4 regions of the Fictibacillus sp. NRS-1165 genome follow, and region 1 is predicted to be linked to each of the others. Evidence: riboswitches for the same ligand, from Rfam matches in the RefSeq annotation. Region 1 holds a riboswitch; each other region holds the start of a gene.
What was found. Region 1 has a riboswitch for S-adenosylmethionine ahead of ABHN01_RS22630 (methionine ABC transporter ATP-binding protein). Riboswitches for the same ligand answer to the same signal wherever they lie in the genome.
Positions count from the first base shown of each region.

Region 2: it holds a riboswitch for S-adenosylmethionine, as region 1 does, so the genes downstream of both, ABHN01_RS02775 (ABC transporter ATP-binding protein) here and ABHN01_RS22630 (methionine ABC transporter ATP-binding protein) in region 1, are expected to answer to the same signal.
Region 3: it holds a riboswitch for S-adenosylmethionine, as region 1 does, so the genes downstream of both, ABHN01_RS23500 (Fur-regulated basic protein FbpA) here and ABHN01_RS22630 (methionine ABC transporter ATP-binding protein) in region 1, are expected to answer to the same signal.
Region 4: it holds a riboswitch for S-adenosylmethionine, as region 1 does, so the genes downstream of both, ABHN01_RS23330 (MetQ/NlpA family ABC transporter substrate-binding protein) here and ABHN01_RS22630 (methionine ABC transporter ATP-binding protein) in region 1, are expected to answer to the same signal.

Region 1 is NZ_JBDPNU010000065.1:4,506-10,048, forward strand. It holds gene ABHN01_RS22620 (general stress protein) at 1-422, shown strand, start outside; gene ABHN01_RS22625 (phosphatase PAP2 family protein) at 514-1,143, shown strand; SAM riboswitch class I at 1,187-1,302, shown strand; SAM riboswitch class I at 1,383-1,495, shown strand; gene ABHN01_RS22630 (methionine ABC transporter ATP-binding protein) at 1,596-2,627, shown strand; gene ABHN01_RS22635 (methionine ABC transporter permease) at 2,617-3,279, shown strand; gene ABHN01_RS22640 (MetQ/NlpA family ABC transporter substrate-binding protein) at 3,308-4,138, shown strand; gene ABHN01_RS22645 (M20 family metallopeptidase) at 4,159-5,379, shown strand.
Region 2 is NZ_JBDPNU010000009.1:4,763-10,305, forward strand. It holds gene ABHN01_RS02755 (ketoacyl-ACP synthase III) at 1-358, shown strand, start outside; gene ABHN01_RS02760 (GNAT family N-acetyltransferase) at 548-1,297, shown strand; gene ABHN01_RS02765 (hypothetical protein) at 1,773-2,066, opposite strand; gene ABHN01_RS02770 (VanW family protein) at 2,157-3,035, opposite strand; SAM riboswitch class I at 3,220-3,324, shown strand; gene ABHN01_RS02775 (ABC transporter ATP-binding protein) at 3,629-4,396, shown strand; gene ABHN01_RS02780 (ABC transporter permease) at 4,422-5,276, shown strand; gene ABHN01_RS02785 (hypothetical protein) at 5,458-5,543, shown strand, end outside.
Region 3 is NZ_JBDPNU010000079.1:14,630-20,172, forward strand. It holds gene ABHN01_RS23470 (MFS transporter) at 1-868, shown strand, start outside; gene ABHN01_RS23475 (universal stress protein) at 889-1,308, shown strand; gene ABHN01_RS23480 (hypothetical protein) at 1,387-1,587, opposite strand; gene ABHN01_RS23485 (YhgE/Pip domain-containing protein) at 1,759-2,427, shown strand; gene ABHN01_RS23490 (hypothetical protein) at 2,391-3,311, shown strand; gene ABHN01_RS23495 (YhgE/Pip family protein) at 3,280-3,798, shown strand; gene ABHN01_RS23500 (Fur-regulated basic protein FbpA) at 3,750-3,980, opposite strand; SAM riboswitch class I at 4,199-4,303, opposite strand; gene ABHN01_RS23505 (threonine synthase) at 4,374-5,543, opposite strand, start outside.
Region 4 is NZ_JBDPNU010000077.1:4,777-10,319, reverse strand. It holds gene ABHN01_RS23345 (YqjF family protein) at 1-518, opposite strand, end outside; gene ABHN01_RS23340 (PIG-L family deacetylase) at 669-1,181, shown strand; gene ABHN01_RS23335 (NUDIX hydrolase) at 1,325-1,759, shown strand; gene ABHN01_RS23330 (MetQ/NlpA family ABC transporter substrate-binding protein) at 1,934-2,767, opposite strand; SAM riboswitch class I at 2,889-3,003, opposite strand; gene ABHN01_RS23325 (hypothetical protein) at 3,187-3,375, shown strand; gene ABHN01_RS23320 (DinB family protein) at 3,439-3,903, shown strand; gene ABHN01_RS23315 (DUF1345 domain-containing protein) at 4,037-4,672, shown strand; gene ABHN01_RS23310 (twin-arginine translocase TatA/TatE family subunit) at 4,849-5,031, shown strand; gene tatC (twin-arginine translocase subunit TatC) at 5,105-5,543, shown strand, end outside.

The sequences.
Region 1 (5,543 bases):
TTTATGAAACAGAACGAGAAGCCATTAACAGTATACAATCCCTTGTGGAACAAGGATACAGCGCAAAGGATATTTCCATCCTTGCTAAAGATGACGGAAAGATGGATCGGGTTTCCGATAAAACGAATGTTACAGAAGAACATTTGGATGAAGATGTAAATGAAGCGGCTTACGGTACAATTGCAGGTTTTCTGAGCGGTATTGGCGGTGCCATAGCGGTACCGGGCCTTGGTGTTCCAGGTATAGGCCCGCTGCTTGCTGCCGGTCCATTTGCATCCATGTTCGGTGAAGACTCGGAGGACGACCTTAAAGAACTTTTGATGTCATTGGACCTCTCTGAACGAACCGCTGAACGCTATGTGCAAAAAGTCGAGCATGGAAGTATCATGGTGTTTTTAGAAAAAGAAGCGGTAAAACTATAGGCGAGGGTTCCAGTAACAGAAAGACCGTGAATAAATTAGTGTGCCTCATGAAACGATAGGTACATAGATGTATTTAGAAGTGAGGGCAGAAATGAAAAACGATGAGAGAGCTGTATTTAGCATTATATTTATCGGGATCTTGCTGTTGAATGTAATGGTTAAACTTCGTAAAAATGCTTATTGGATGAAAATGGACCGAAAAACCAGCTCCGCTTTTTTTTCGTTGCGGGGCATACAGGTTATCGATATTTTTCTGAGGCTGTACTCCATTATTGGTTCGGGTTTTGTGCTGATTCCAGCGACACTCCTGTCAGCGTGCCGATACAGCCAGAAGGGACAGCGAAGGAAAGCGTTATTTTTGGTTGTTAACTTGGCAGGCTGCCGCTGGGTTAATTCGATTTTAAGAAAGAAATGGGACTATCGCGCTCCCTCGACAAAACCGTTTTTTATTAGATATGGATTTCCAAGTGCACATGCGATGAATGCTACGGCAATGTATGGTGTATTGGTCATGTTAACGAAAAGGCTGTCAAGAAAAACAAAGATGATGTTATTATCACTTCATATCGGTTTTGTCTCGCTCAGCAGAGTTTATTTAGGCATCCACTATTTTACGGATGTCCTTGCGGGAGTGGCTTGGGGAGCTGTCTGGCTAGCTCTGATGAAAGCCGTGTTTTATTCTGATCAGAGAACCCTGAAAAAAGATTTGACATGCGAGTAAAGTATGGTTTAAGATAAGTAACATCAACAAAATATGAACGTGTTTCTTATCCAGAGAGGTGGAGGGATATGGCCCTGTGATACCTCGGCAGCGGGTTTTTCATTTAGAAAAACACTGTGCCAATTCCAGCAAGTTCCTTATGGGCTTGGAAGATAAGAAGAGCAGCTCGTTTCCTTATGGATACTTCATCTCTTCTTTCTTTAGGAAGAGATTTTTTAGTTGTAATTAAATATATATTTTTCTTATCCAGAGAGGTGGAGGGATTGGCCCTTTGAAGCCTCGGCAGCGGGTTCCTGTTTTACTCGGAATACTGTGCCAAGTCCGGCAAGCGATGACGCTTGGAAGATAAGAAGAGATCAGCGACTCTTTGATGCTTAGGCCTCTTCTTGTTTTCAAGAAGAGGCCTTTTTGCTGTTTAGGGAAGCGATAGTGAAGGAAGGAGAACGGAGCCATTGATTCGATTTGAAGAGGTAACCAAATTTTATGAGAGTGGCAAAAATAAGGTCAGAGCGCTAAACAATGTGAGCTTTGAGGTGAAAAAAGGAGAGATCTACGGAGTTGTAGGTTATAGCGGAGCAGGAAAGAGCTCTTTGCTCCGCTGTGTAAATCTTCTGGTGAAGCCGACATCAGGACACGTTTTTGTCGGGGAAGACGACATGGCTGGATTGTCTCCAAAAGACTTGAGAAGAAAACGGAAAAATATCGGCATGATCTTTCAACATTTTAATCTGCTCAATGCAAAGACGGTTTTTGATAATATTGCGACGCCGCTTTACCTGCTCGGGGTGAAGAAATCCGCCATTAAGGAGAAGGTGAATGATCTGCTGGAATTTGTAGGTTTGACAGAGCACGGTCATAAATATCCCGACCAGCTCTCCGGCGGACAAAAACAGCGGGTAGGTATCGCCCGGGCGCTATCCACGGATCCGGAAGTGCTATTGTGTGACGAGGCCACTTCGGCCTTGGATCCGCAGACGACGGCCAGTATTTTAAAGCTCTTAAAAAAAATCAATAAAGAATATAACATTACCATTCTCATCATTACGCATGAGATGAATGTCATTCGCGAAATTTGCGATTCCGTCGCTGTGATGGAAGGGGGAGAGGTGATCGAGAAGGGGAGCGTTTTTGATGTGTTTGCGAAGCCTCAAACGGAGACGGCAACGCGCTTCGTCAGTTCGGTTCTTCAGGATGAACTTCCTGAATCCCTGAAAGTCCTGCTTAAGAAGCAGGACCGCAATCATAAGATTTTCAGGATCGTCTTTACCGGAGCTTCCACCGGCCAGCCGCTGCTCTCGCAGATCGCTAAAAAATTCAACGTGGATGTCAGTGTACTGTACGGCCATGTCACAGAACTTCAAGACGTGCCTTTCGGAAATCTTGTTGTCCAATTGATTGGTGACGAACAGGAAATCAGAAGAGCGATCTTTTTCGTGAACCAAAGCGAAGTACAAGTTAGGGAGGTTGCATCTCATGCAAGTTGATTGGAGTACATTTTGGGTCGACATTTTAAATGCAGCCGGTGACACATTAACAATGGTCGGTTTTTCCCTTTTGTTCTCGGCTGCCATCGGGATTCCGCTTGGCGTCGTGCTCGTAGTTACGAGGAAAGGTCACATTCTTGAGAACCTGGCTGTCTTTAATATTTTAAATGCGATTGTAAACGTATTGCGTTCGATACCGTTCATCATCTTAATGGTGGCGATTATCCCGTTTACAAGATTTATCGTCGGTACTTCCATCGGGACATCCGCCGCGATTGTACCATTGATTGTATATGCCGGCCCCTATATCGCAAGGCTCGTGGAAAACAGCCTGCTTGAGATCGATCCGGGTATTGTCGAAGCCGCAGAAGCGATGGGGGCTACACCTTGGCAGACCATTTTCCGCATCCTACTGCCGGAAGCATTCAGCTCACTAATCCTGTCGTTTACGATTGCTACGATTGGTTTGGTGGGTGCTTCAGCGATGGCAGGGGCTGTCGGGGGCGGAGGCCTTGGTGATCTGGCCATTGCCTATGGCTATCAGCGATTTGATACAGACGTCATGATCGTCACTGTCGTTCTGCTCGTCATCCTTGTACAAGGGCTGCAGAGCGCAGGAAACATATTGTCCAGAAAAATTAGAAGAAGATAAAAAGAGAAAAAGGGAGTAGGGAAATCTTATGAAAAAATATTCACTGATCATTTTAGTCATCGGGGTTTTAATGTCGGCATTCTTGAGCGGGTGCAGCGGCGGAGATGAAAAAGGGCTTGAAAAAGTAAAGATAGGCATCAGCGGCTCTGACAGCGACGTGTGGAAGTATATTGCTCAAAAAGCTGAAAAAGAAGGCATCGATTTGGAAATCGTAGAGTTTTCCGATTATGTCCGACCGAATCAAGCATTGGCTGATGGAGATATTGACGCCAATGCGTTTCAGACGATCTCTTATTTTAACGCATTTAAAAAAGAACATAAACTGGATTTAGCACCGATAGCAACTACGGTCATTGCACCGATGGGCGTTTATTCCCAAAAATACAAAGATGTTAAGGATATCCCGGCTGGATCAACGATCGCACTACCTAATGAAGCGACGAACATGGGGCGTGCCCTGCTTCTGCTGCAGAGTGCAGGACTCATCAAACTGGAAAAGAATTTTGATGGAAATGGTGATCTGAAAAAAGTGGTGGAGAACAAAAAACAATTGAAGCTTAAACCGGTAGTTGCCGGCCAGACACCGCGTGTGCTTCCTGATGTGGCTGCTTCAATCATAAACAATGGCGTGGCTGTTGATGCCGGAATGAATCCGAAGAAAGACTCCATCTTCCTTGAAAGCAAGACTGCAAAGCCGTATATCAATATCATTGCAACCAGAACAGAAGATAAAAATAAAAAGTCACTGAAGAAGATAGCGAAAATCTACCAATCAAAAGAAACAGCCAAAAAGATAAATGAAATTTATAAAGGTGCAACCATTCCAACGTTTGTGCCGCTAAGTGAAATCGGAGAGTAATAGAGAAAGGATCTGAGAACATGACGGTAATCAGCAGAACTGCTGGAGAAATTCAAGAACAAATCCGTACGAACATTGATGTCAACCGAGTGGCTTATATTCAAACGTCTCACGAGATCCATGACCATCCTGAAATCGGTAATGAAGAAGTATTTGCATCAAGCCTGCTGGCTTCGCTGCTTCAAAAAGAGGGGTTTCAGGTAGAACGGGGAGTGGCAGGCCATGAAACGGCGTTTGTAGCACGCAAGCGTTCCGTTCTTGATGGGCCATCCGTTGCATTTTTAGCAGAATATGATGCTCTTCCCGGAATTGGGCATGCATGCGGCCACAATATTATCGGGACATCCAGTGTAGCAGCGGCCATCGCTCTTGGATCCGTTATCGATGAGATCGGAGGGGAAGTTGCCGTGTTTGGAACGCCTGCTGAAGAAGGCGGAGAGAACGGAAGTGCGAAGGGAAGCTTTGTTAAACACGGTTATCTGGAAGGCGTTGATGCGGCATTGATGTTTCACCCGGGCAACGCTAACCGCATCACTGGAACTTCACTTGCGGTTGATCCGCTGGATTTTGAATACATCGGAAAGCCCGCTCATGCGGCTGCAGCACCGGAAAAAGGAATCAATGCCCTTGACGCAGTCATTCAATTATTTGTAGGAATTAACGCACTACGCCAACATGTACCGGATGATGTCAAAATTCATGGAATCATAACACACGGGGGAGACGCTCCTAATATCGTTCCTGAATATGCAAAAGCCCGTTTTTACATTCGCGCTGCTACGAGGGCGAGGCTTGATGAAGTAACGAAAAAAGTAAAAGCCATAGCGGAAGGTACTGCCCTTGCAACAGGAGCAAAGCTTAATGTTATTGCGTTTCAAAACCAGGTGGATAACCTTTTATTGAACCGATCGTTCGATAAAGTGTTTCAAGAACAGCTGGAGAGTCTTGGTGCACAAGTCGACATTTCGCACCGCAGCGGTTTAGGATCGACTGATGCAGGAAACATCAGCCAGGTGGTACCGACCATCCATCCTTACCTTCAAATCGGCCCAGATCATATAGTCGGGCATACCGAAGAGTTCAGGGAGGCCGCAAAGTCAGAACAAGGAGATCAGGCGCTTATCCTCGGTGCAAAAGCCCTTGCCTTAACGGGTTTTCAGCTTCTCTCAAATGGTGAAGTGCTCGCCGGGATCAAGAAGGAATTCGCGGAAAATAAAGCGAAGGAGCTAGCGTCGGTCTAGCTGACGTTGTTGTTTTGCGTGAATTGAGGATAATTGACCGAACAATGAATAATTGAACCAAAAAGAAAATAATTGAACCAAACTCCAATTAAATGTACCAAACTCACTATTGAGACTTCTTCGCAACAGTTTTCACAGAGCTCTCCATCTGCTGGAGGGCTTTT
Region 2 (5,543 bases), on a different contig from region 1:
TGGGAGAGAAGTCTACAAATGGGCAGTCCGCACCATTCCTGAGGGTATTCATAAACTTATAGATCAAGCGGCCATGAAGCTGGATGATGTGGATTGGTTTGTACCTCATAGCGCTAACTTGAGAATGATTGAGTCGATTTGTGAAAAAGCAGGGTTTCCGGAAGAAAAAATGCTCACCAGCGTGGAGTTCTGCGGAAATACTTCCTCGGTTTCTATTCCGCTAGCGATGGATCTGGCTATAAAAAAAGGAAAGCTGAACGATGGGGACATCCTTTTGCTGTATGGATTCGGCGGGGGGCTCACACACGCCGGCCAATTGCTGCGATGGAGCCCTGATCCTGCGAAACAATCACACTGAGAAACAGCCGCTCACGGGCGGCTGTTTTTATATTGGACAAGGAAATAAAAATCAAATGGAGTATATGTTGAATGGAAGGCCAGATAATTATGTGGAGGGTGGTGCAAGGATGAGACAATGGGAAACGAAGATGGTACGAACGAAACGCGGAAACTTTGAAGTGTTTACAAAGGGGAAAGGCGTTCCTTTATGTGTAATCCATATTTACCCGGTATGAAAATTTTAGATGGAAGCCCTGAGTATATCATAATTGAACAGGCAGATCCCAGGCTTAAGCCCGAAGAGTGGAAGCAGGGGCTGTCAAAAATTTTACTGAGAGCCAAGAAGCAGAGCCTTCAGCGGATTCAGGCTGTACTATTACGGGATGGCAGAAATTATGAGAACCTTGCAAATGAATTAATCCGCAGGGGATTTGTTTATTACTCTTCCAAGGTAGATGTATATCGGAATCTAAGCGGATTAACAGACCAAACCTCTATGTTTCAATGGCTCTCTTTGAAAGATGAAACCCTGACTGAAGCCGAGTTCATCGAAATATGGAGGGAATGCATGCTGCTTTCGGACAATACTCCTTCATCACTTACGATGGAACAACACTTACAGTCCGTAAAAAAGGAACTTGGCAGCGGATGGGAATATTCCTGCCGGGTGTTTTATGATAATAAGGGCCCAAAAGGGATCTCCATTCCTCATATTGAACCAGGTACTTCAAATGAAGGCAGATTGTTTTATTTCGGAGTGCTTCCGCAAGAACGGTTTAAAGGGAGCGGAACGAAAATGCATGGCCAATCTTTGTCGTTCTTAAAGGAGATGGGGGCGGAATATTATATCGGAAGTACGCACCTGGCCAACCAAAAAATGCAGCGGGTGTTTGAGAAAAACGGGTGTGAAGCAAAAGCGTATACTGACGTATTTTATAAGTATTTTGAACATAAATAACAGCTCGTCTGCATGCAGGCGGGCTGTTTAGTTTTGATTTTCCAGACTGATTCCTTTGATCGCATTAAGCGCCGCTAGTCCATCACTCGGGTATCCGTTCGCCTGTTCCATAGGCATGAGGGAAAAGAACACGTATTAAAACGAAAAGTACGTGAATTGGTAAAAGAAAAGGTTACGGATACGAAGTGCGCCGACCTTGTTGATGACATTTCCTGTACCGACATGAATTCTGACCTTTCTCCAAAGATTCTGGCGAAAAAGTAATGTCCGGATTCATGCAATAATGTTACGGCAGGCAGAATGAAAAAAAATGATAAGAAAAATTTCCATATCTCTGTAAAACCAAACAACTCGCCAACTCCCTTTTGTGCTTATCATGCTCTCCATTCTTTTGCCTGATTCGCTTTAGGACAAACATCCAAATTCACCCGAAAAAATAAAAAAACTCAGCATTATGCTGAGCTGTAATTTCCAATTATTGAAACAGTCCTGAATGCAGCACTTCATTTGCTGCAGAAACGATATTGAACAAGAAAGCTCCCCACCATAATACACGGCCCCGTGGTGAAACTTTGCTCCATCTTTTTCTCTTGCTTTGTTCTTTGAAATAGACGAGAGCAGCAAGTGCTGTGATATTAAAGAAAACCATGCTCCAGCGGGCAACAACAAGGTAAGTCGGGCTGACTAATCCACCGGCAAGCAGCAATCCATTAATTAGGAACAGCATATAGAAAAACGGAAGACTTTTCATGTCATCACTTCTCTCCAAGATGATCAAATCCTCGTTTATTCTAACACCGCCATTATGAAATGGGAATGGGTTTGCTCAATGGTTAACAATGTTGACACAATTACTTCCCTACCGCATATTAGTGCTTTTTTTTGGAGGCACGTGAATGACGTCAGAAGACGAAATCATCACCATCATGCTCCCTCCGTACGCTTTCGCTCGTATAAGAATCGGCTGGTTGAAACGGTTCTGAAAACGGAAGTCCGGGCCATACCAGCTTACGGTCGCATCTCGCCCTTTCGGTACATAAGGGACAAGCCTGCTGTGTGAAAAACGCTGAACGATATGAAGTCCTGCCCGGTCAACTGCATTGAAAAGGGTAGAGGACACTTGGCAAATTCCACCGCCGACTCCTTCCGAAAGCTCCCCCCGCACGATAACAGGAGCACGCATGTACCCCTTATCCGATGTTCGTCTGCCTACAACACCATTAAAGGAAAAGGTTTCTCCAGGAAATACGACATGGTTGTCAATGGCTTTTGCAGCAAGTGAAATATTATGGCTCCTGGATTCGTTGGAACGGTTGAAATAGGTAACATAATGAGCAAGTTGGTTCGTGCGAATATTTCCAAGAAGCTCGCTGTCCACTCTTGGATGGACCGGTAATTGAGGAATTTCAAGTTTTACAGGCCCCTTACTGAAAAAACTCATATAAAATCGTTCTTTAAACGCTTTTTTATAGAGCATGGATCCTTTTTTTTCAGAAGTGATTCCTCCCGATTCATTGATCCTTGCGTTTAGAGGCGGACGGTAGATCTGCCCCTCCAATTTTGCCGTAAACAAGTCAAGTTTCTCGCCGTCGATAACGGGCGTACCCGGCAGCGGGATCATGAAGTCTTTTCGATCAACGATCGCAATGGTTTGCCCTTCATGTACTAAAGATATGCTGTCTGGTATATTGAGGGGCTGGACAGCCAGCAATATACCGGTTAACCAAGAAAGCAACATAACGAACAACCTCCCAACAATTAGTATGTTGAAGGCTGAATCGTTTTATGTAAGAAGGTTGAAAATGTATCGGCGACCCGGCTGTTTTTAGATTTTTCAAAAATGTTATTGACTTTGTATTCTATACCTGTTTTAATAACAATTAATCCGATGGGGTTTATATGATTTAAACCTACATAATTTTTTCTTATTAAGAGAGGTGGAGGGAATTGGCCCCATGAAACCTCGGCAGCGGACTCTTTCAGAGAACTGTGCCAAATCCAACAAGCAGCAGCTTGGACGATAAGAAAGGAAGAACATGCAATACACTTCCCCTTACACGTCCATGACAGGTAAGGGGAGGTTTTTTATTTAAGAGTAAAAAAATATCGTACAGCTGATTGGTAAACCAAAGGCCGTGTCTTGAAATTTGCAGACATGGTCTTTGGTTTTCTTTCGTACATGAACCTTTTTTCATTTGAAAGGGGGAATTTTATTCGCAGCACGGCCATTCAAATATTGCGTCGACCGGACGACCGGAGGCTTTCCTAAAATAAGGAGGTTTCCGGTTGTTTTTCTTTTGCCGAATCGTAAAGAAGAAAGGGAGATTGGTAATGACTTTACTGCAAATTAGAAAACTGGATCGAAGTTTCCAAACGGGGAAAAGCGTGATGAAAGCACTGGAACGTATAGATCTCAGTCTGAACAAAGGTGAATTTATCACGGTGATCGGCCCGAGCGGCTGCGGAAAAAGCACGCTGCTAAAGATAATTGCTGGTTTGGATACAAGGCATGAGGGTGCTGTGATGCTTGATAATCAAAAAGTATCCGGGCCGAGCATCGATAAAGGATTTATTTTTCAGGAACCAAGATTATTTCCGTGGCTGACTGTTGAAAAAAATATTGCGGCAAACTTGCCTTTGAAAGAAAAAGAAACAAAAGAAAAAGTAAGCGAACTGATCAAGCTTGTCCGATTGGAAGGATTTGAAAATGCTTATCCAAAAGAGCTGTCAGGAGGAATGGCACAAAGGGTATCGATCGCAAGGGCCCTGCTTAGAAATCCTAAGGTTCTCCTCTTAGATGAGCCATTTGGAGCCCTGGATGCCTTTACACGGTCACATATGCAGGAGGTGCTCCTCGATATCTGGGAAAAGAACCGGACAACGATGATCTTTGTTACACATGATATTGATGAAGCGATCTATCTTGCCAGCCGAGTTGTTATTATGAATCCCCGGCCGGGCACGATTCGGGAGGTAATACCGATCGAACTGCCGCATCCCCGGCGAAAAACGGATTCCGCCTTCCAAAAAATACGGCAGCGGGTATTGAGTGAATTTGAAAAAGTAGAAGTAAACGAACAATCAGAAGCTGTCCAATAAAAAACGAAGCAAAGGAGATGAAAGGATGAGCGATCAGACTGGAGTATTAACGACAACCAACTTGGATCGAAAACAGAGAAGAAAAGAGTCCGCCGTAAAAACAAAAAACCGAAAAAAAACACCCCTTTCCCATTGGGTGAGAGGATTAGCACTGCCGTTTTTTATTCTTGTCATCTGGGAGGTTGCAGGTGCCTATGGACTGATTTCAGCCACCTTGCTGCCTCGGCCGAGTGAAATTTTCATTGCATTTAAAGATCTCATCCGCACGGGAGAGTTATTTACCCATTTTAAGATCAGTCTGTTGCGGGCGATTACAGGATTTCTGCTGGGAGGGGGGCTTGGGCTTTTGGCTGGGCTTGTTGTTGGATTTTCAAGTAAAACAGAGCAAACCCTGGATCCGACCTTACAGATGCTGCGGACCATTCCATCGCTGGCTGTGATCCCATTGTTCATACTCTGGTTCGGATTTGGTGAACTCTCAAAAATATTGCTGATTTCAAAATCGGCATTCTTCCCGCTATATGTGAATGCGTTCCTGGGGATCCGCGGGGTGGACTCTAAGCTGTTTGATGTAGCAAAGATCCTTGAGTTCAGCAAATGGAAACAGATTACAAATCTCATTCTGCCGGCTGCATTGCCGAATATTCTTCTTGGTCTGCGCCTTTCGTTGGGAGCGGCCTGGCTGGCTTTGGTCGCCGCCGAATTGATGGGATCAAGTGAAGGCATCGGATACCTTATTATGGATGCGCGGCAATTTTCTCAAACGTCGGTTGTTTTTGTTGGAATTATCATTTTTGCGGTGTTCGGTAAAGCATCCGATTCACTGGTCCGCTATTTTGAGAAACGGCTTCTGAAATGGCGCGACAGCTTTATCGGGTGAAAAATCATAAAAGGAGGTGTTCGGTATGGCTCAAAACAAAAGGCAGCTCCATCTTAATCTCTTTTTGGCAGGAATGGGCCACCACGAAGCTTCGTGGAGGGCATCCTAGCTCAACCGTGGATCAAACACTGGAATTTTAATTATTTTAAAAAACTTGCACAAAAAGCAGAACAGGCTACGATTGTACTGCTTATCCGCTGGTGGACCACTTCCAGAGCTTCCGTTAACGGACGGACACCGCATCCGGACTCCGCTGATTCAGGAGCT
Region 3 (5,543 bases), on a different contig from region 1:
CGTTGGTTTCCGAGGCGGATGGGGTTTAGGAAATTCATTGTTCATCGCTACCGCATTATCTGCCATCGTTGGCTTGTCCATCGGAGGAACTGCAAAAGCTATTATTTTATATGAGGCAGCCATTGGATTAGGGATATCTGTTGGACCTTTACTCGGCGGTGAGCTTGGATCCATTTCATGGCGTGGCCCTTTTTATGGAGTCAGCGTATTGATGGTCATCGCATTCTTTGCCTTGTTGCTGAAAATGCCTCATGTTCCGAAACCGAAAGCTAAGAGTTCTGTACTCGATCCGATCAGAGCCTTGAAATATCCTGGGCTTCTTCGACTCGGTCTCACCGCTTTCCTTTACAATATTGGTTTCTTTACGCTTATGGCCTATTCGCCATTTGTGATGGATTTAGACGAACACGGCCTTGGCTACGTCTTTCTCGGATGGGGTCTTTGTTTAGCCATCACGTCCGTATTTGTTGCACCAAAAATTCAAGCAAGATTCGGCACAGTAAAATCGATGTGTGCAATGCTCATCTTTTTCGCACTGACCCTTCTCGCTATGGGAATTTGGACGGAATCAAGTACAGTAGTTATTGTTGCCGTTATCGTTGCCGGCCTTTTCCTTGGCACGAATAATACGTTGATCACAACTGCAGTCATGCAGGTAGCCCCTGTTGAGCGTGCGACCGCATCAGCCGCATACAGCTTTGTTCGTTTCATCGGTGGTGCTATTGGACCATGGCTTGCGAATAAGCTGGCTGAAACCTATTCTTCGCATGTTCCGTTTGTAACCGGGGCAATCTTTGTTTTATTCGCCATGCTTGTTGTTGCTTTGGGCCGTAAACACCTTATCCATGTCGACTCCATTTCTCATTAAAGGAAAGGAAGGTCACCACAATGTACAATAAAATCTTAATTGCATTTGATGGTTCCGCTCCTTCTGTTCACGCGCTTCAGCACGGTGTGGAACTTGCCCAACATATGGACGCTGAAATTGTAACGATGCTGCATGTAAACAAAAACGTTCCTTTACAGGAACCTCCCCTTAATATTGATTTGGATGAATTACTCGAAGAAGAGGACAAGGAACTGCTGCAGCCTGCCGTTCATTATCTCTCTGAATCAGGCATTCCTTTTGAATCTCATGCCGTTAGCGGGGAGCCTTCTCAAATCATCACTTCATACGCAAAAGAACACCATTACGATGCCATCGTTATGGGAAACACAGAAAAAGGCATTATAAAAGAAGCATTCCTAGGAAGTGTCAGTCATCAGGTTGCCCATACCGCTGAATGCCCAGTGATCATCATAAAATAAAAAAGACCGGTTCCCCAAAGAAGGGAACCGGTCTTTTTTTGTCAGAATCCAGAACTTTGAAGACCTAGCTCGCACCAATTACGCTGTCCAGCCCGGCTGATAAAGATATTTTACGTTTCCCCCGCCTCCCGGGACGATGAATCCGCGGAACGATTTCTTGTCCTCTTGCTTAACAAGGACTTCACGAAAAACAAAAAATTCTTCTTTTATAACGACGTATTCACTAAGATCTCCACTACGGAGATCAGAAAGAATTTCAGCAGCCATCTGTTTGTTCAATCTCATAATCCTCCATTACATAAGATTCCTATATTAGTACACCATATCCTCGCAGGTTGTGTCCAATGCTTTCTCACATGAAAAGCGCCTTTACATAAACTTCTTTTTCAAACAAAGACTATGCAAAAACGTTTGATTGCTATCATAAATTCATTGCTTAGAAAAGGATATATGGATGATGAAAAATATGTTTCAGGTATACCGTTTGGATTGGAAGGACATATTGACTATCCCCACTGCAGCCCTGCTGACTTTGGGTTAATTGTGCTGCCTTCTGTTTATGCCTGGGTAAATATCAAGGCCATGTGGGATCCTTACGAAAACACGTCAGGCATAAAAATTGCCATCGTAAATGAAGATACAGGTGCTATGCTGCAGGACCAGCCCATCAATTTAGGCAGGCAAGTCGTTAAAAATTTAAGGCACAACGATAAATTAGGCTGGACTTTCGTAGATAATAAAACGGCCCGTGAAGGGGTCCTCAACGGAAAATATTACACCAGCCTTTACATACCTCCCGACTTTTCGCGTAAGATTTCAAGCATTGCGAGCAAAGACCCTGAGAAGCCTGAAATCATATATACAGTCAATGAAAAAATCAACGCGGTCTCCCCTAAAATTACACAGTCAGGAGTCTCAACCATTATCAATCAGGTTAGCGACAACTTTACGAAGAGCGTAGGAAACACCATATTTAAAAAATTTAACGAAGCTGGAATTACACTTGAAAAAGAATTGCCAACCATACTCAGCTTTGAACAAAGATATTCTCTCTTGAAAAGGAGTTTTCCAAGTTCAATCAAATGGGAGAACAGCTTATCTTTCTTGACCAAAAGATGAATGAATTAGATAAACGAGCAAAAATGAAGAAAAAACTTCAAATGAGCATCCCGACGATCGACAGGCTTGGTGATGTTATCCTGCAAACGGAAGAAAAACTTCCGCAAATGAAGCGCGTGTTAGATCAACTCGCTCCTCTTCAGGACAATTTGGCAAAATTGGAGTCTGCAGATGATATAGCAGCAAATCTCGAACAATCACTTATTGATCTTAAGTCTGCAATAGATGAAGCCATTGCAATGGGCAATGCTGCAAATAAAACCAATCCAGAGGTATCTTTTGAGCCTGCCGAACTGCAAGCGATGAAAAGGCACCTTCAGGATCTCGAGAATATGATTCGCCAAAACAAAGGGATTCTTACAGAACGTACTGCATCCTATTTGAACCCCCTGCACAATCTGTTTTCAACTGCCCAGCCTGACTGGCCGGCACTCGAACAGAACATTAAATACGCAGCGGAGTTTATACGAAACGATTGGCCAGCAGCTAAGCATGACCTCCAAAAAACAGCTGTATTACTGGATACACAGCTGCCAAAGCTTGAACGATCGGTCCACCGGGCAGCACTGTTTGCAAAAAAAGATATGCCTGCCATGAAGAGATCGATCACCCGTACCGCTGACAAAATCAGAGATTTTGAACGGAACAACAATCTTAGAGATATCATTAAAGCCTTAAAAAACGATGCTCAAAAGGAAAGTGATTTTCTGGCATCTCCGATCACCTTGAAGGAGAAGAAGATTTTTCCGATTCCCAATTACGGCTCAGCGATGACACCTTTTTATACCTTGCTGGCACTGTGGGTAGGAGGGATGCTGCTCATCTCTTCCCTCAGAGTAGGTGAAGTACCCCGTGAAGGCAAAGTTTCCCCGCTTTCTTTTTAATTTTGGAAGGCTTCTTACCTTTGCCTCGATCGGCATGCTTCAGGGCCTTGTTGTATCTCTAGGTGATCTGTATATTATACATGCTTACATTGTCGATAAGATTTGGTTTGTTTTGTTTACCATTTTTCTGAGCGTCGTCTTTGTCATTCTCACTTATACACTTGTATCCATCTTTGGAAATGTCGGAAAAGGCCTCGCGGTTATTTTTCTCGTTCTGCAGTTTTCAAGTTCAGGCGGAACATTTCCTGTGACAATGACCTCTTCCTTCTTTCAAAAACTTAATCCGTATATGCCCTTTACTTATGGAGTCAGTTTATTGCGTGAAGCAACCGGGGGGATTATTAAAGAGGTTGTACTTTCTGATCTATACCATCTGCTGCTTTTCCCCGTTATTTTTCTTTCAGCTGCCCTGCTGCTGCGAAGACCGATGCACAGATTTCAGAATAAAAGAGGAACAGGCTCGAATAAAGCAAGAATTCTCCAATAATGTTTTTTAGCCCGTGGCAGGAAATTCTTCCCGCCCGCTGCCTTTTCATACTCCTCTTCCAGGTCGGTAAGTGTCAGCTGAAATAAGTGACGCTCATCTTTCTGATAAACGTCCATGGTGATCAGTTGATGAATCAGCTGATTCCTTTTCGTTTCCACGGCTTTCCTTAATTGATTTACCATAAAAATCCCTCCTCTTTGTTAAAGCATTGACTAACAAGAGCTGGAAACAAAAAAATAAACGCCGCCATTTTTATGACGAAGCGCCATTGGTTGACCAATCAGCAAATCCTTATATTTCATAGTGAATTAGTCGGTTTTATAAACAAATAAAAACCTCTTCTTGCGGAAGCAAATACGCACAAGAAGAGGTTGAATCGCCATCAAATTAAATCACACTCTTCTTATCATTCAAGCCGATTGCTTGTGGAATTGGCACAGTGCTCATAAAGAGCCCGCTGCCGAGGCTTCAAAGGGCCAGATCCCTCCACCTCTCTAAATAAGAAATATAAGGTAATTTTTATTCTCTTGTTTTATCATTATATGAGTTTCCATTCTAAAGTCAAGACTAAACATTCACTCTTTTGGCATAACTTCTCCAGGCTGCAGGACTGGTGGTTGAACAGTGACCGAATCCGGGTACTTGATCCCTTGTCCTGTATTTAGGCAAATCACCTTTTCATCTGCCTTGATCCAGCCTTTTTCCCTCAGTGTTTTTGCTGCTGCAAAAACTGCTGCCCCCTCTGGACAAATAAAACTTCCTTCGAGTTCTGCGATTTGGCGCTGTGCCTGACTGATCTCCTCTTCAGAAACAGCAACAGCACATCCCTCCGTTTCATAAATCGCTTCAAGGACGAGAAAATCTCCAATTGCTTTCGGGACATTGATCCCAAATGCAGCTGTCTTGGAATTTTCCCAGAACTCCGATTCATTCTTGTTTTCTTCCCAAGCTTTTACGATCGGCGCGCATCCCTCTGCCTGAACAGCGACTAGACGTGGCAATTGCGCTCCTTTAAAGAGGCCCAGTTCCCTGAACTCCTTTAATGCCTTATAGATCCCGATCAGCCCGACTCCTCCACCAGTCGGATACAAAATAACATCTGGTGGATGGCTTTCTGTCTGCTCAAGAATTTCATAGCCCATCGTTTTCTTACCCTCTACCCGGTAAGGCTCTTTTAACGTCGATGCATCATAGAAGTCTTCTTCTTTCACTAGTGAAGCAACAATCTTACCTGCATCACTGATCAGGCCATCTACAAGAATAAGCTCTGCACCGGAAATCGCAACTTCTTTTCTCGTGATTGCAGGAGCATCCAACGGCATGACTATGAACGGTTTAATGCCTGCTCTTGCTGAATAGAGCGACCAGGCTGCCCCTGCATTTCCATTGGTCGGCATTGCGAGCTGCGTGACACCAAGCTCCTTGGCTTTTGAAACGCCTACCGCTGATCCTCTTGCTTTAAAGGATCCGGTAGGTATCATTCCCTCATCCTTCATCAACAGGTTGGCAATCCCGAGCTTTTTACCAAGAACCGGCATTGGCAATAGAGGTGTCATTCCCTCTCCGAGTGTCACCACATGGTCAGGATCAGTAACCGGGAGAAGTTTATGGTACCTCCAAAGGTCATTCCTTTCTTTATCGATGATTTCATTATCCTTTTTCAGCTCATCTAAGCAATAGTTTACTAGAAGAGGTGAACCGCACTCGCACAATTGATTAAGCTCATGATGCGCATAAATATTTGC
Region 4 (5,543 bases), on a different contig from region 1:
AGCGTATCTTTTTTGCATGCAAATGGTCTCGATACAGGCCGATAGTGTAAAAGTATTTCGGAACCGCCGCCTTCTCTTTTGCTTGTGAAAATGATGTTCTTTCTGTCCACTCGATCCAGCTCCATTTCAGCATAGAAGTAAGGCAGATGAAAGAAAGTTCTGGCTCCCTTCACAGCAAGAAGTTGTGCGGCATCTAAACTGAAAAAATAGATGCCAGGGATGCCTCTGTATTTCACATAGGTCCTCACATTCAACTCTGGGAAAGAACTTGCCCGCGGTATTGGCGGCAGAAATCTGGCATGGAATTGATCGATAAAAAATGGCAGTATTCCGATCCATGCCGTCTCCTCATACGTGTCAATATCCAGACAAGAGGGGATGTGATTTTGGAGAGCCTCAACAGGTAGTGGCCAGTGAGCAAACAATACATGATTCCATGTCTGGGTCATGAACCATGGTCCTCTGGGAAGAGGGAATGGCCGGTGTTCAGTATGCCTTAATATGGATTCAGGTTTCATGGGCGAGCCTCCCTGCGTTGTGAAATATACTAGGTTTATTCCCTCAAAGCACCTATTGCATTCATAGACTGAGCAAGTTTAATGGCAGCCGTGAAAGGGAAACGGATAACTAGATATTACTTGATATCATGCAGGAGGCAGAAATAAATCATGGCAGAAACCAATAAACTAATGGTCGTTGCTCATCCGGATGATGAACTAATCTTCGGCGGAGATGAATTGATCCAAGAAGAAGGATGGAAAGTAGTATGTGTAACGGATGGAGATAATGAGGAAAGGCGGCAAGAGTTTGAACGGGCTATGCAACTCGTTGGAGCAGAATATGAAATGTGGGCTTATAAAGATGCCTGGACGGAGCACGTGAACCGCCCAAAACTGGAGGAAGACCTTTCAAGAGTGGTTAATGAACGGGATTATAAAAAAATTGTAACCCATAACCTGTATGGAGAATATGGACATCCTGAACACAAGGCAGTAGCGGAGATCATGCATAAAATAGTAAAGGAAAATCTCTATATGTTTGATTTTAACGTCAAGGAACTATTACAAGTAGATATCCTTAAGCGTAAACTGGAGCTTCTTGACGTGTACAAAAGCCAAAAACCGGCCGTAGAACAGCTGTTGAGCCTCATTGCGATCGCGCGCACGGTTAAGGTGAATTAAGAGGCGGGTGTTATAAAAGAACTTTCCGTACAGGGAAGTTCTTTTTATTTTCCCCCTGAACATCAATGGTCATTTGATGACAAAAAGAGGTTTTCTGATCGTGGAGAAGAAATAAGAAGAAAACGCTTAGAGGGGAGCATGAAATGAAGAGAGTTGATGTCGTCTATGTGCTGTTATGGGATGAAGAGTCAGAAAATATTCTAATGGTTAAAAACTACGGAGAAAAAGAATCCTACTACACACTCCCAGGGGGAGCTGTGGAAGAGGGGGAGACACTCGAACAAGGTGCGATCCGTGAAGTAAGAGAAGAAACGGGTCTGGAGGTTGAGCTGCAACATTTATTTGGAGTATCTGAAGCCTTCTTTGAAGAAAGAGGCCATCATGTGATTTTCTTTACGTTCCTCGGAAAAATCATTGGCGGTGAAATGGGGATCCTGAGTCCCGATGAGATCGAGGAAGTAGCATGGATGAATCATGAGGCAGCAGAGCCGTATTTGTATCTGCCGGATGGGGTTAAAGAAAGGATCAAAGCCAACGTTACAATCGCATATGATCATCGTGGAACGGTGTCCGGCTAAAAATGCGTTTTCCTTGAAGGGCCAGTTGATTTACAAGCCGGTTTTTATGGTTTACGGTCCACTTTTCGGGAGTTACATGCGGCTTTTCAACATTTACAGTCCACTTTTCCCGTTTTACGTGCCAAACACGTCAAAACGAAAAATGCCTGGAGATTATTCTCCAGGCATTTTTTCTTATTCGGACACCGGAAGTACAGCGCCTTTGTATTCTTTTTCAATAAATGATTGGATCTGTTTGGAATGAAGCACTTCAACGAGGGTCTTGACTGCTTTTTTGTCTTTGTCGCCTTTACGAACAGTGATAATGTTGGCAAACGGAGAATCTGTTCCTTCGAGCTCGATGGAATCCTTCTTCGGATTGAGTCCTGCATCAATCGCATAGTTCGTGTTGATGACGATCGCGTCACCTTCGTTATATTGGTAGGCTTTTGTTAAAAGAGCTGGCTCGATGTCTGCTTTGAATTTCAGATGCTTCGGATTTTCAACGATGTCTTTCAACTGTGCTTTGTAGCCGACCCCAGCCTTCAACTTGATCAAGCCAGCTTTTTCAAAGATTGAAAGGATACGGCCATGCTCAGCAACGGAATTGCTAAGGATGACTTTTGCACCGTCTGGCAATTCTTTTAGCGATTTGTATTTTTTAGAGTAAACGCCCATTGGTTCGATGTGGATCGCTCCGGCGTTTTCAAATTTATACTTAGGGTTTTCTTTTAATTGCTGTTCCAGGTAAGGAATGTGCTGGAAGTAGTTTGCATCGATCTCTTTATTGAAGAGTGCTTTGTTTGGCAGAACATAATCCTGGAACTTAACGATCTTCAGATCAATTCCTTTTTTCTTCAGCAACGGAACGGCCTCTTTTAATATGACGGCGTGTGGTACATTTGAGGCGCCGACGGTCAATTTTTCCGGATTTTTCCCATCGCCGCTCGTGCTTGATGATCCGCATGCCGTTAATGCTGCTGCAATCAGTGCTCCCAGTAATAATAATCCCCATTTTTTTAATCTCATTGGTTCCCCAACCCCCATGTATTTTTTTGATAAACCTACACTGCCTTGGAGAGCGTGGAGTCGAACTAAAAGCCCCCTGTCTTCAAAGAGAGACAGAGGGCTTCAGTATAAATCCGCTGACCTCTCATCTCTCAGCTTTCGCTGTTAGATTTAGCACCGTTTTCATGCTGGCTATTCAGCATGAATGGTTGCCGGGCTTCATAGGGCTAATTCCCTCCACCTGCTCTTAATAAGAGTGTACTCATATCAAATTACTTCGTATTATGGCAGGGTTTCAAATCATTGTCAATGACTTTTTTCCTAGAAAACTTGTCGATGCACCGAAAACGGACTGTTCATGTGTAAAAAAATTGCAGACAAAACGTGCAGAAGACGATATCATGACAATATGATCTACACGGCATAAGGAGGTAGGATATATGTCATCTGAAACGAACGGGCAGCCTAAAAAGCTGAGCTATCAGGAAGCAATCAAGCAAAAGCTGGCTGAAAAAAAGCAGCATCAAGCCAGTGGGAAGCTTTCCACCAACCCAGTTAAATCAACGAAACCAATGAAAAGCCAGCAGACGAAAAAGGCGAACAACCAGCATCGACGCACAGGCGTTTAATTTTCACTATGAAACCCTTAATCGAGGGTTTTTTTGTTTATGTGAAGACAGAAAGGAGATTTCATGGAATTCGTAAAGCCAATTATGCATCAGCTTGAGATCACCAACCAGTCGATTGTTCAAATCTTGGAGTTTTTAAATGAAAGTGACCTGGAACTTTCACTGGGAGAGAAGAAAAGGACGGTACGGGAACTGCTGGCCCATCTGGCAGTGATCTGCCAAGCGGATTTCCTGATCATGAATGAGGCCACCCAGCAGGAGATGGAGGAGTTCTATGAAAGGCACCAGCCGCAGACCAAAAAGGAGATAAAGGAGACGCTGCTTGCTCATTTTGCCTTTTTAAAAGATAATACGGCGCGTTTTTCGACTGAAGAATGGTCAGCCGTCACGACCTCCTGGTGGGGTGTTTCCTATTCAAGATACGAATGGCTGCTGGAAATCCTTGGTCATATCTACCACCATCGTGGCCAGCTTCAGACGGTACTGGTTATCAATGGCAGAGATCCGAAAATACCGCTTTTTGAATAAAGCCGGATACCCAAATGAATGACAGGTTGCCGGAATCACCGTTCTATTTTCGATGACATAGTATAAGGTGGCGGTATATGAGGACAAGCAGGTCTTTGTATATTGACTACCTTTTTTTAAGTTGGCGGTCTTTATGAAATGGAAAATGAGTAAGCACAAAGACTACCGCTGGCCGTCTGATGTTGCGATCGTCATCATCGGAATCCTGTTTAAACTTCTATCCAATACGGTGACAATCGGCCCGAACTGGCCGGTCTATTGTATAGCCTTTATTCTTTATATTCCTTTACTTTTCGCGGTTAGCTCCGAACATGATTTATGGTCAAGGAAGTTTGCCATCCTTCGGGTTCTATTTTTAACGTTCGCTCTGATGAGCAGTATGGTGGATTTGGTAAGTTCTTTATTTTTTGGTAAACCGAGCGCAGCTGAACTGTTTCAATGCGCCGCTCTTCTATGGTCGGCGAATGTGCTCATTTTTTCCATATGGTACTGGGAGATTGATCAAGGTGGTCCCATACGAAGAAATTCCGAAAATCCAGGAAAACCGGAAATTGTTTTTCCCCAGATGACTTCGTCTTTTCCTGAGTGGGAAGGATGGAAGCCGAATTTTCTTGATTATTTATTTGTAGCGTTCAATACAAGTATCGCCTTCAGCCCGGCGGATACAGCTGTATATTCCCGGCGGGCGAAACTTCTGATGATGACACAATCGATGATATCACTGGTTACGCTTGTCGTAGTGGCGGCACGGGCGATTAATATGGTATAAGGGACGGCGGTTGCCTCCACTAGCCGGTTCCATCACACTCCACGAAAACCAACTTTTATTGACTAGCCTATTAAATTTATTAAATGTTAAATTTTTCTTCACAGTTCCTCAACAAAACTTCTTTATGGTAGGAGATGAACGATCGTAAGGGCATCGAACCTTAAGGAGGAAATGCAATGTTTCAAAATATCGGTATACCTGGCTTGGTTATCATGTTAGTGATTGCGTTAATCATCTTCGGGCCCTCCAAGCTTCCTGAGATCGGACGGGCGTTTGGCAGCACACTCAGGGAATTTAAGAACTCTGCCAAAGATTTGATGAGTCCGGACGAAAAGGAAGAAAGAGCAGAACAAAAATAATAGAAGAAGGGGATGGCCGTCGTCATCTCCTTTCTCTTATTTCGGTGAGGTGAAAACTTTGAAGGATGTAGATATGCTGCTAGTGGATCATCTGAGTGAGCTTCGAAAACGGATGATTATTACCTTGGGAACATTTGCTTTATTTTTCATCGTTTCTTTTATTTATGTCCAGGACATCTATCACTGGCTGATCAGGGATCTGGATGAGAAACTCGCGGTTCTGGGCCCAAGTGATATTCTGTGGGTGTATTTTATGATATCCGGTGTCATCTCCATTGCATTGACGATTCCGGTGGCCGCGCACCAAATCTGGATGTTTGTGAAGCCGGCTCTCTCTAAACATGAAGCGAAGACCACATTGTCCTACATACCGGCTTTATTCCTGTTGTTTATCGCCGGCCTTGCTTTCGGTTACTTCGTTGTTTATCCGATGGTGCTGGATTTTCTGCTTTCTTTGTCACATGGGCAGTTTCAGACCTTCTTCACATCAGAGAAATATTTCCGGTTTATGA